DNA from 3 places in the Heliomicrobium sulfidophilum genome. Region 2 is predicted to be linked to each of the others. Evidence: riboswitches for the same ligand, from Rfam matches in the RefSeq annotation. Region 2 holds a riboswitch; each other region holds the start of a gene.
The links. Region 2 has a riboswitch for cobalamin ahead of thiC (phosphomethylpyrimidine synthase ThiC). Riboswitches for the same ligand answer to the same signal wherever they lie in the genome.
Positions count from the first base shown of each region.

Region 1: it holds a riboswitch for cobalamin, as region 2 does, so the genes downstream of both, AC0CW1_RS15835 (uroporphyrinogen decarboxylase/cobalamine-independent methonine synthase family protein) here and thiC (phosphomethylpyrimidine synthase ThiC) in region 2, are expected to answer to the same signal.
Region 3: it holds a riboswitch for cobalamin, as region 2 does, so the genes downstream of both, AC0CW1_RS09075 (energy-coupling factor ABC transporter permease) here and thiC (phosphomethylpyrimidine synthase ThiC) in region 2, are expected to answer to the same signal.

Region 1 covers NZ_JBVTZZ010000005.1:2,144,694-2,147,960, reverse strand. The annotation lists gene AC0CW1_RS15840 (adenosylcobinamide amidohydrolase) at 1-282, opposite strand, end outside; gene AC0CW1_RS15835 (uroporphyrinogen decarboxylase/cobalamine-independent methonine synthase family protein) at 282-1,349, opposite strand; cobalamin riboswitch at 1,484-1,673, opposite strand; cobalamin riboswitch at 1,843-2,028, opposite strand; gene AC0CW1_RS15830 (putative DNA modification/repair radical SAM protein) at 2,108-3,267, opposite strand, start outside.
Region 2 covers NZ_JBVTZZ010000005.1:52,233-55,499, forward strand. The annotation lists gene thiC (phosphomethylpyrimidine synthase ThiC) at 1-1,184, opposite strand, end outside; cobalamin riboswitch at 1,305-1,476, opposite strand; gene AC0CW1_RS06035 (fluoride efflux transporter FluC) at 1,576-1,947, opposite strand; gene crcB (fluoride efflux transporter CrcB) at 1,944-2,354, opposite strand; gene AC0CW1_RS06045 (histidine phosphatase family protein) at 2,351-3,130, opposite strand.
Region 3 covers NZ_JBVTZZ010000005.1:703,863-707,129, reverse strand. The annotation lists gene cbiQ (cobalt ECF transporter T component CbiQ) at 1-220, opposite strand, end outside; gene AC0CW1_RS09080 (energy-coupling factor ABC transporter substrate-binding protein) at 330-665, opposite strand; gene AC0CW1_RS09075 (energy-coupling factor ABC transporter permease) at 662-1,336, opposite strand; cobalamin riboswitch at 1,583-1,764, opposite strand; gene speD (adenosylmethionine decarboxylase) at 2,058-2,429, shown strand; gene AC0CW1_RS09065 (HD-GYP domain-containing protein) at 2,519-3,267, opposite strand, start outside.

The DNA of each region.
Region 1 (3,267 bases), 2.1 Mb from region 2:
GGCGGCTGTCATCAAGGCGGTCGTTTGCTCCATCGGACAATCCGGAAAAGCGTCCGACAAAAAGGCGATCAACTCGCGTTGTGGCTGGCGGTCGTCATAATCCTTGCGCACCTGACGGTTGACGAAAAACCGTCTTTCGCTGATCCCCCCGCCGAGGATGCCGGAACTGACACAGCGCCAGGGCCCATCGGCGGCGATGAGGATGCACTCTTTTTCGAGGCGGCCGCGCAATCCGGGGAGGAGGGGAAGCCAGCTTCCCGGCGCCGGTGAAAGCGGTGTCATCAATACCAGCCCCAGAGCGTCGACACCTCGCGCAACCGTCCATAGATCGCTTCCGCCTCTTCCTCCGATAAACTTCCCGCGCCGCAAGCCGGGGTGAGCGCCGTCTGCCGGAGGAGCAGCGCTTCTGGAACGCCCAAGCGCGTCAATTCGTCGATCTGCTGGTGGAGCCGCCGCGTCAGGGAAAGGGCGCTTTCATGGGCAAAAGCGCCGGTGACCGGCACGATTCCCCAGGCCAGCCAACCGCCCCGTTCGAGAAAAGCGATCAGTTCCGGGATATGATCGGTAAGGGTATCGATGGAACGATAGGCGTCAAATCCGACGACATCTGCGCCGCTGGCAAAGAGGATGGCGCCATCGGTAGACCCGCAGACATGGATGCCGGCCAGGCCACCCATGCGTTTGATGGCCACGATGATTTCCTGCAAGCCTCTTTGCAGGTCTTCGGCGGTTAAGGAGTCCTGAGTACTATCGTCAAATCCGATCATCCCTGGCTCATCGATCATCAACAGCACGGGATGCTCGGTTCTGCGCAGGTCTTTGACCTGCCAGGCGGCGTTCATGGCACAGTTCTTGCAGAGCACATCCCAGAGGAGACGCTCATGAATGACGGCGCGCCCTTTGCCATCAACCACATTCAAAGCGAGGGTGAGCGGACCGAGGATCTCACCTTGGAGAGCGGTCACGTCCGTCCACTGGTGATGTTCATCGGCAATCGTGGATTTGAAGGCCAGGTAACTATCCAGGTCGATATGAAAGGGAGACTCTTCATGGAGATGGATCCAACAGGCCGCCTCATTCTCGTAGGCTTCATAAAAAGCGGCCAAGGCGTCGGGGAAGCTATCGGACTTTGTGTCGATCACCGGATAGCCGTTGCTTTTTCCTGTGATCAACCCTACCCGTTGCAACGGCGACAGCGCGGCAGCGAGAAGGCTGTCCCCGGCATACGTTGAATGCAGTTGGGGCCAATGGGGCATCTCTGGGCAGAACTGGCGGATGACCGCCATCGCGCTTTCTACATCACCGTGAGGCAGACTTCCGATTCCGGTGGTGACGCCAGGGTATAACATGGTGTGTCCTCCTTTTTTGTGTCGCCATGCAAAAACCCCCAGCCGATCGACTGGGGGTGAAATGATGAACAAATGGCCAAGCGCCATGAGATGCGCCTTTCCTATTCATCACCTCCCTATCCTCCGTAGGTGCGATCGGTGATCACGAACAGGCAGGTCTCCTGGCTCGGGGTCATCTGGGGCTCTGTCTTCCCGGCAGCATGCTGCCAGTGACATGGAAGAGCCTCATCACACCCTTACAGTGGCGGGACCGCGCCGGTTTTGCACCGGACTTCCCTTTTCACGCCTGCCCTTCGGCAGGCGACCTGTTCGCATGATGCAGTTGTTATTCCTTTCCTATGAGGAAGAAGCAGAAAACATGCCTTCTCGGCCCTTCGAACGCAAAAAACCTCAGCCTTTCGGCTAAGGTTATGGTTCTCTTGGGCCGTGACGCATCCCCACAAAGCAATGCATGAACGGCAAAGCAGACCACCTCCCTATCCGCGTAGGTACACCGGCAGTTTTAGAACAGGCAGGTCTCCTGGCTTGAGATCATGGGCCGCATCGCGTCTTCCCGGCATAGCGCCAGTGACATGGCACGGGGGCCTCCCTCTCACAGTGGCGGGACCGCGCCGGTTTCACACCGGCTTCCCTTTTCACACCTGTCATCGGACAGGTGACCTGTTCCCAGACCTATTCGGTTTATGAGTTAGTATGTTCGCGACGAACTATACGATTCCTTCATGGGCGCTTACTTTTTCGTATGCCGACTCCTTCCCTTATAAGTCTCCCGTCACCACCGACCAACGGTCCTCGATGGGGGCCGGCTCCCCAAACAAGGTCAACTGTTCCCCGCCAGCCATCCCCTTCGCTATCCCCCGCTCCGGCATGATCAACCGCTGGCGGAGGCTGGCCGCGTCCGGTCCGATCTCGCCGTAGTAGCAGCCGTTGCAGGTGATGAAGTAGCGCGCCCGCTTCATGACGACGCCCATCCGGCCCAGGTGCTCGAAGTGGATCCGCCCTACCCGCCGGGCGGCGAGGATGCGCTTGGCCGACTTGACGCCGATGCCGGGCACCCGCAGGAGGGTGCGGTAGTCGGCGCGGTTGATCTCGACGGGGAAAAAGCCGAGGTGGCGCAGCGCCCAGCCTGTCTTTGGGTCCAGTTCCAGGTCCAGGTTGGGGTTGTCGGCGTCGACGATCTCATCGGCTTGAAAGTCATAAAAACGCAGCAGCCAGTCGGCCTGGTAGAGCCGGTGTTCGCGCAAGAGCGGCGGCGCCGGCAAAGCCGGCAGGCGCGGGTCGCCGCTCACAGGCACATAGGCCGAGTAGTAGACGCGCTTCAGTTGGAATTTGCGGTAGAGGCCCTCAGCGAGGGTGAAGATCTGCCGGTCCGATTCGGGCGTGGCCCCGATAATCAATTGGGTGCTCTGTCCGGCGGGGACGAAGGCGGGCGTCCGGCGAAACTGCCGCCGCTCCTCCCGGTTTTGCGCGATGGCGCCGGTGATCTGCCCCATCGGCCGGAGGATGTTCTCCTTCTTCTTCTGGGGGGCGAGGCGGCGCAAGCCCTCACTGGTGGGCAGCTCGATGTTGACGCTCATCCGGTCGACGAGGGCGCCCGCCTCGGCGATGAGGCGGCTGTCAGCCCCTGGGATCGCTTTGAGGTGGATGTATCCGTTGAAACGGTATTCGGTGCGCAACTTGCGGACGGTCTGCACCAGTTGTTCCATCGTATGGTCCGGTCCCTTCTCGATGGCGGAACTGAGAAAGAGCCCTTCGATGTAGTTGCGGCGGTAAAAGTTGATCGTCAGGTCGGCCAGCTCGTCAGGGGTGAAGGAGGCCCGGGGGACGTCGTTGGAAACGCGGTTGACGCAGAAGGAGCAATCATAGCAGCAGACGTTGGAGAAGAGGACCTTGAGCAGGGAGATGCAGCGGCCGTCGT
Region 2 (3,267 bases):
CCTCGGGCTCGTGAGAGCGCGGCGTCGCGTTCGACGGCGGCGGGGATCCCCTTGGCGACGTCGGCGGCATGGGCAGCGATGCGGGCGGCGATGACGCCGGTGCGGACATCTTCCACGGTGGGGAAGCGGACATGTTCTGCCGGGGTAACGTAGCAGATCAGATCGGCGCCGGCAGAGGCGGCTAGAGCGGCGCCGATGGCGCAGGTGATGTGGTCATAACCGGGGGCGGCGTCGGTGGCTAAGGGGCCGAAGATGAAGTAGGGTGCTCCCTCGCAGAGCTGTTTCTGTAACTGCACGGTTGTGCGGCAGTGGTGCAGGGGCGCATGGCCGGGGCCTTTGACCATCACCTGCACGCCGGCGTCTCGGGCTGCCCGGACCTGTTCGCCCAGGATCACCATCTCCTGCACCTGCGCCCGGTCCAGGGAATCATGGCCGGAGCCGGGTCTCAGCCCATCGGCCAGGCTGAGGGTCACATCATAGCGCCGGCAAATGTCGAGCACCCGATCAAAATGGCTGTAAAAGGGGTTTTCCCGCTCATGATGGAGCATCCAGCCGGCCAGCGAAGCGCCGGCCCAACTGACCATATGGGTCAAGCGCCCCTGCCGGCGAGCCAGTTCGAGCGCCTTCAAGGTCATCGCCGAGTGCAACCCGAAGAAGTCGACGCCTTCGGCGGCATGACGCTCCATCGCTTCAAACATTTCCTCCACGGTGGTTGCCAGGATTCCACCTTGCTTCCCACCGCGCCGGCAAGCAAACACCTCATACTGGGGCAAGGTGCCGACCGGTTTCGTAGAGGTCGACAACACATGCCGGCGGAAAAGGGACAGGTAATCGCTCAGTTGCGCATCCGGTTCCCGCACCCGGTCGATACCTGCACCGATGGACAGGTCCAACACCGCGTCGGCCCCCGCTTCCAGCACAACCTCTAACTTCTTGCGCTCTTCCGACTCTGATCCGCCATCGAGGGGAAGCCCGATGGACGCGCTGATCTTAGTGCGCAACCCTTTGCCAAAAGCAACAGCCTGCCTTCCTTCGGCCCTCCTGCGGTTATAGGGCAAGACGATCGTTCCATCGGCCAGCCCTCGGCGGACCACCTCGGCCTCGATCTGCTCCCGCTCAGCCGCTTCGACCATAGCGGGTGTGATCACACCCCGCAAGGCCGCTTCACGCTGGGTAAGTTCCACTCCGTTCAGCCTCCTTTTTTCTGTCACCGACTGCCCGGCAAACAAAAAAGTCCCCAGATCCATAGCAGATCTGGGGACTTTGCCATCATCCCACAAAGAGTCTCCTTTGCCTGGAAAGAGACCCTTGACCGTTCACAGGCAGGTCTTCTGGCTCGGGTTCCTCGCCGGCTGCGCCTTCCCTCTTGCGAAGTGGCATCTTGCAGCAGGCTCCCCCATACAGCGGCGGGACCGCCCGGGATTCACACCCGGTTCCCTATTCTCCCTTGCGGGCACCTGTGAACACGACCTATGTAGTTACGTGATTGCGTTTACTATCTTAATCCTTATGGGGTTGCTTGTAAAGATAGATGTTTCAAACAAATTTCTCTGGGACACGAGCGCCTTGTCAAAATTAAATCGCATGATACCCCAGCGCGCAGGCAATCAACCCGACGACAGCGCTCCCCCCAACATAAAGACCGAAACGAAACCATTCACCATCCTCGATCAGCCGGTAGGCTTCCAAGGTAAATGTGGAAAAAGTGGTGAAGGCGCCTAAAAAGCCGATCTGAAAAGCATATTTTTCGGTCAGATGGGCGCTAGGGTCGCCGGCTGTATGGGCCGCCGACAAGCCAAGCAAAAAAGCCCCGGCGATATTGATAAAGAAAGTAGTTGGCGGATAGGCCAAGATGCACCGTTGTGACACGGCGAGGCCGATGCCATAACGGGCGAGAGCGCCTAAAGCGCCGCCGGCTCCGATCGAAAGCAGATCCAGCGCCGTCATTGATCCACCTCCAGCGCAGTGGCGCGCCTCCCCTTCAACATGAGGGCCCCACGCACCCCGAAGCCGGTCATCATCATCCCCAGGACAAGGCTGGACAGCACATAGGCTGCCGCCAATAGCGCTTGACCTGCTTCGATCAGGCGCAAGCTCTCCAAGGCGAAGGTAGAAAAGGTCGTAAAAGCGCCCAGAAAACCTGTCGAGAAACCGATCCGAACAGCCGGTTTCACCGTTACGATTTCCATGACCAGGGTCAAGAAAAAGGCCAGCACGAAAGAGCCTAACAAGTTGATCGTCAAAGTGCCCCAGGGGAACCCTGTCTGCTCGGCAAAGGGCGCCAGCCAGGTTCCCATAAAAAAGCGAGCCAACGCGCCCAAAAAACCGCCTACAGCCACCGCAACACCAGTCATCGCAGTTCCCTGGCCAGGACAGCCACATCAGAGGAACCTTTTTTTGCAGCGATTACGGAGACGCCTTCTACCGCTACAGCAGCTTCATCTATCGCTTTCTCTTCCAGCGGTTTGAGCAAACGGTTTGCCTGCGTCAATCCCGCCACTGCCCTATCGTATGTCTGAGCGCCGGTTGCGCGTCCAGCCTGCTCATCTACCTCGACGATGGAGATCCCGCCATTGGACAGGTCTTTTCTTCGCACCCGACATCCCCCCTTCACCCGGAGGTACCACAGCAAGATCCGGAGAAAGCCCTGGTGGGAAACGACGACGATCGGTCCCCGCTCTGTCGCCAGTTCCAGCAGTTGCGTCCAAGCGTTCCGGGCACGCCGGAAGGCCTGGAAGAGCGTCTCCTCCCCTGCGGTGAAAGGCCAGGCGTGCCGCCAGGCGGTCATGGCGATGAGCATCCAAAAGGGAATCTCTCGACGCTCACCTCTTCCTGGAAATTTGGCCAGGACAATCTCTCCAAGACTTTCGAGGGTCACCACTTCTGCGTCCCAAGACCGGGCCAGGATGGCTGCCGTCTCCTGAGCGCGCTGAAAATGACTGGCCACCACAATCGGGACCGGCTTCAGACGGCGGGACACCTCTTCAACCTGACGAATTCCCGTCGCGTTCAACCGCACCATCGACGGAGAACTTTCCATCATGGCGTTAAAGGTATTGATCGTAAAACGCGCGCCCAGCGGTATGATGTTTTCGTCCGTTTGCCCGTGACGGACGAAGATAATCTGCATGTTGACCGACTCCATTTTGTCATCCAAACCCCGGGCCTTTGCGAAGCAGACGGAGGGATCTCCATCATCGCTTTTTGACCTAGATTCGGAAATATCTTTTAGTGTAGTATGGGGGGAAGGGAACGTCAAGTCATTCG
Region 3 (3,267 bases), 650 kb from region 2:
AGAGACCCGGCACCGTCATCAGTTTCAGGAAGACCGATAAGGGGATGCGAGCCAAGAGGACGAGCAGTGCGCCGGAGAGCACCGTGATCGCTCCGGATAGGCAGGGCGTGGGCGCTATCAGGCTGACAAGCAACCCGGTGAGGGCGGCAAGTCCTTTCCATGCCGGTGATTTGTCTCGCAGCTTATTGGCCCAAGCCCACTGATCGATCGTGAAGAGCATATGTGTGACCCCGTTTAACAAGTTTCGGTAAGTCGATATCAGCGTTCCATCATCGTCAGTTCGCCTATCCGGTGTCTGCTGTTCGCCGGCGCGCTCATGATTTAGTGCGTCAGGCGTCGCCGAGAGGTTTGCGCCCCATGCCGGCGCCCATCCCTGAACCTGTGTGGACGTTAGAACCACTGTTGTTGCGGCGGCGCGCGAAGTAGTAGGCGATGAAGCTGGCGCCGGCGGCGGCTTGCAGGCCGAAGAGAAGCGGTTCGGCCTCTTCACTGGGTTCCCAGAGGGACTCGAACCAGGGTTCGTAATCGGGAGCGATCGTTTGGACCATTTCTCCTGCCTGATCATCAGCGCCAGCAAAATCGCCGGTAAAATGCATGATCAAGGGAACACCCGTCAGAAAAAGAGCTGCTGTGATCAGGACAAGCTTGTTCCGAAGCCCGTTCATGCTTTCACCTCTTTCGAGAAAATCTTCAGCGCCGACAACTCGGCAGTGGAGTATTTGGAGAGGGCGTTGAAGATGACGACGGTCAACAGTCCCTCTGCCAGGGCCAAGGGGACTTGCGTGATAAGGAAGACGGAGCCGAATTTGACGATGGAGCCCATGATTCCGGTAGCTGTATCGGGGAAAGCCAAGGCGAGTTGCAACGTGGTGGTGACATAGGTGGCCAGATCGCCGAAGGCGGCGGCGGCGAAGATGGAGAGATTAGAGGAAAGGTTAAGGCGCTGGCCTAACCGGTAGACGCCGTAGGCGGCGAAGGGGCCCACGATGCCCATGGAGAAGACGTTCGCGCCCAGGGTGGTGATCCCGCCGTGGGCGAGCAGCAGGGCTTGGAAGAGCAACACAATCGAGCCGAGCACCGTCATCACGGTGGGGCCGAAGAGGACGGCGCCCAGACCGGTTCCGGTCGGGTGGGAGGAGCTGCCGGTGACCGAGGGTAGCTTCAAGGCCGACAGCACGAAGGAGAAGGCGCCAGCGACGCCGAGGAGCATTTTGGCTTCCGGATTGGTCCGGACGGTTTTTTCGATGGCGCGCACGCCGTGGACGACGAAGGGCGCCGAGGCGGCGGTCCAGGCGGCGGCATGGCTAAGGGGCAGATAGCCCTCCATGATATGCATTCGCAGACACTCCTTTTTGCGTAGGGGTGGTTTCGTGCTTTCCTAATCTAAAGGCCAGCTTTTTTCATCGTGCCGTACTAGCGGCGATGCCGTGCCGGGGATTAGATAGTGATAAAAACAACAATCATATGTTCGCACGATCCTTAGAGCTGCTTCATCGCCTTCGATAAGACGGTAGATTGTCCGAGCCGGGTGGAGATTTCCCCATAGGCAACAAAATAAAGCCCTCCCTTCCTCCCGAAGTGGGTCTTTCGTTTGCTGCGGGCAGGTCTCCTGGCTCGGGCATCATCCGCTCCCGCCTCCTTCCCAGACCGAAGTCCAGTGGATCTGTGGCGGGTCGTCTTCCCTTACAGTAGCGGGGGCTGCTGAGGCTTTGCACCTCATTCCCTTTTCAGCCGCTAGGCGGCGCCTGCAACAAGGTCAACCTGTGTTCGATTTTTCAGATAGCTATGGAAAGCACTATCTATATGCAATCGTATCACGTCAGGGCGCGCGGGGCAAGGGTGTCGCAAGGTTCAGGCAATAAAATCCTCTTGAAAAAAAGTATTGATCTGGCCCGTCATTTATGATATTAATAAACACATTGTGGGAACCAGGATTCATCCAAATCGGGTTTGGATTGCTTCAACAGACCGACGTCCCTGTTAGGGCGGGTCAGACCCACCCCCGGATGAATCACGTAGGTCCCGGCATCCAATTTGCTGGGAAGGGGGCCGAAATGATGGATTACTCCACTTTCGGACGACATGTCACCATTGACACTTGGGGCGTTGACTTTAAAAAATTGAACGACGCCCGGTTCCTGGAGGAACAGATGATTGAAGCCGCCAAGGCGGCCGGCGCGACCGTTCTCTCGTCCCAGAAGCAGCAGTTTGAGCCGCAAGGCGCGACGGTCTTGGTCCTGTTGTCTGAGAGCCACATCTCCATTCACACCTATCCCGAGAAGGGCTTCGCCGCCCTCGACTGCTACACCTGCGGGGAGACGGTGGATCCGGAAGTGGCCATCAACCACATGATCAAGGTGCTGGTTCCCAAGAAGACGTCGGTAAAGCTGCTCAAGCGCGGCGACGGACCGATTGAGGTCCTGAAATAACGACGGCCCATGAAAAAAAGCCTGGTTCTCGCCAGGCTTTTTCTAATGGGCTGCATTCGTTCTAAAAAAAACAATCTTTTCCAGTGGCGTTACATGGTCCGCTTCAACTCTTCAAACTCTTCGTAATGGCTGCAGAGCAGTTCGGCCAGATCCCCGTCAATTGCCTTTTCCTGGACCATCTTGCGCAGGATCGACTCGACTTTTTCCTGGGGGAGGCCTTTCCGGTAAGGACGGTCTTCCACGAGGGCGGAGAAGATATCGGCCACGGCCACGATCCGGCTGCCGGCGCTGAGTTGCTCGCCTGGGATATGAAAGGGGTAGCCGCGGCCGTCAAGGCGCTCATGGTGGTAGGCGGCCCACTGGGCGATTTCCGAAAAGCCGGGAACCTGATTCAGAATGTGGTAGCTGTGATAGGTGTGCTGTTTGATGATCAGGTACTCCTCCGGTGTCAGGTGGGTCGGCTTTTCCAGAATCTCTTCAGGGATGCTCAGTTTGCCGATGTCGTGAAGGAGGCCAGCCACCTCCAGGCGGGCCATATCAGCGGGAGAGAAGCCGGCCAGTTTGCTCAGGTATGTGGCTGACGCCGACACAAGCCGCGAGTGGCGGAGGGTGAAGCGGCTCTTGCTGTCGATGATGCGGGCGAAGATGGACGCCAGGCCTTTCAACTCGCAGTAGGGGAGTTGGATGGTGTGTTCGTCAGAGCCGACGGCCTGCCGGGTCAGTTCGTCGATGAATGGGGAGTCCAGGTCGAGCCAAAAACTCTCTTTCCCAGCCAGTTCGGCCAGGGCAGGGGATAACTCGGGTCGGAAGACGGTTCCGAACAGGCCGTCGATGGCAT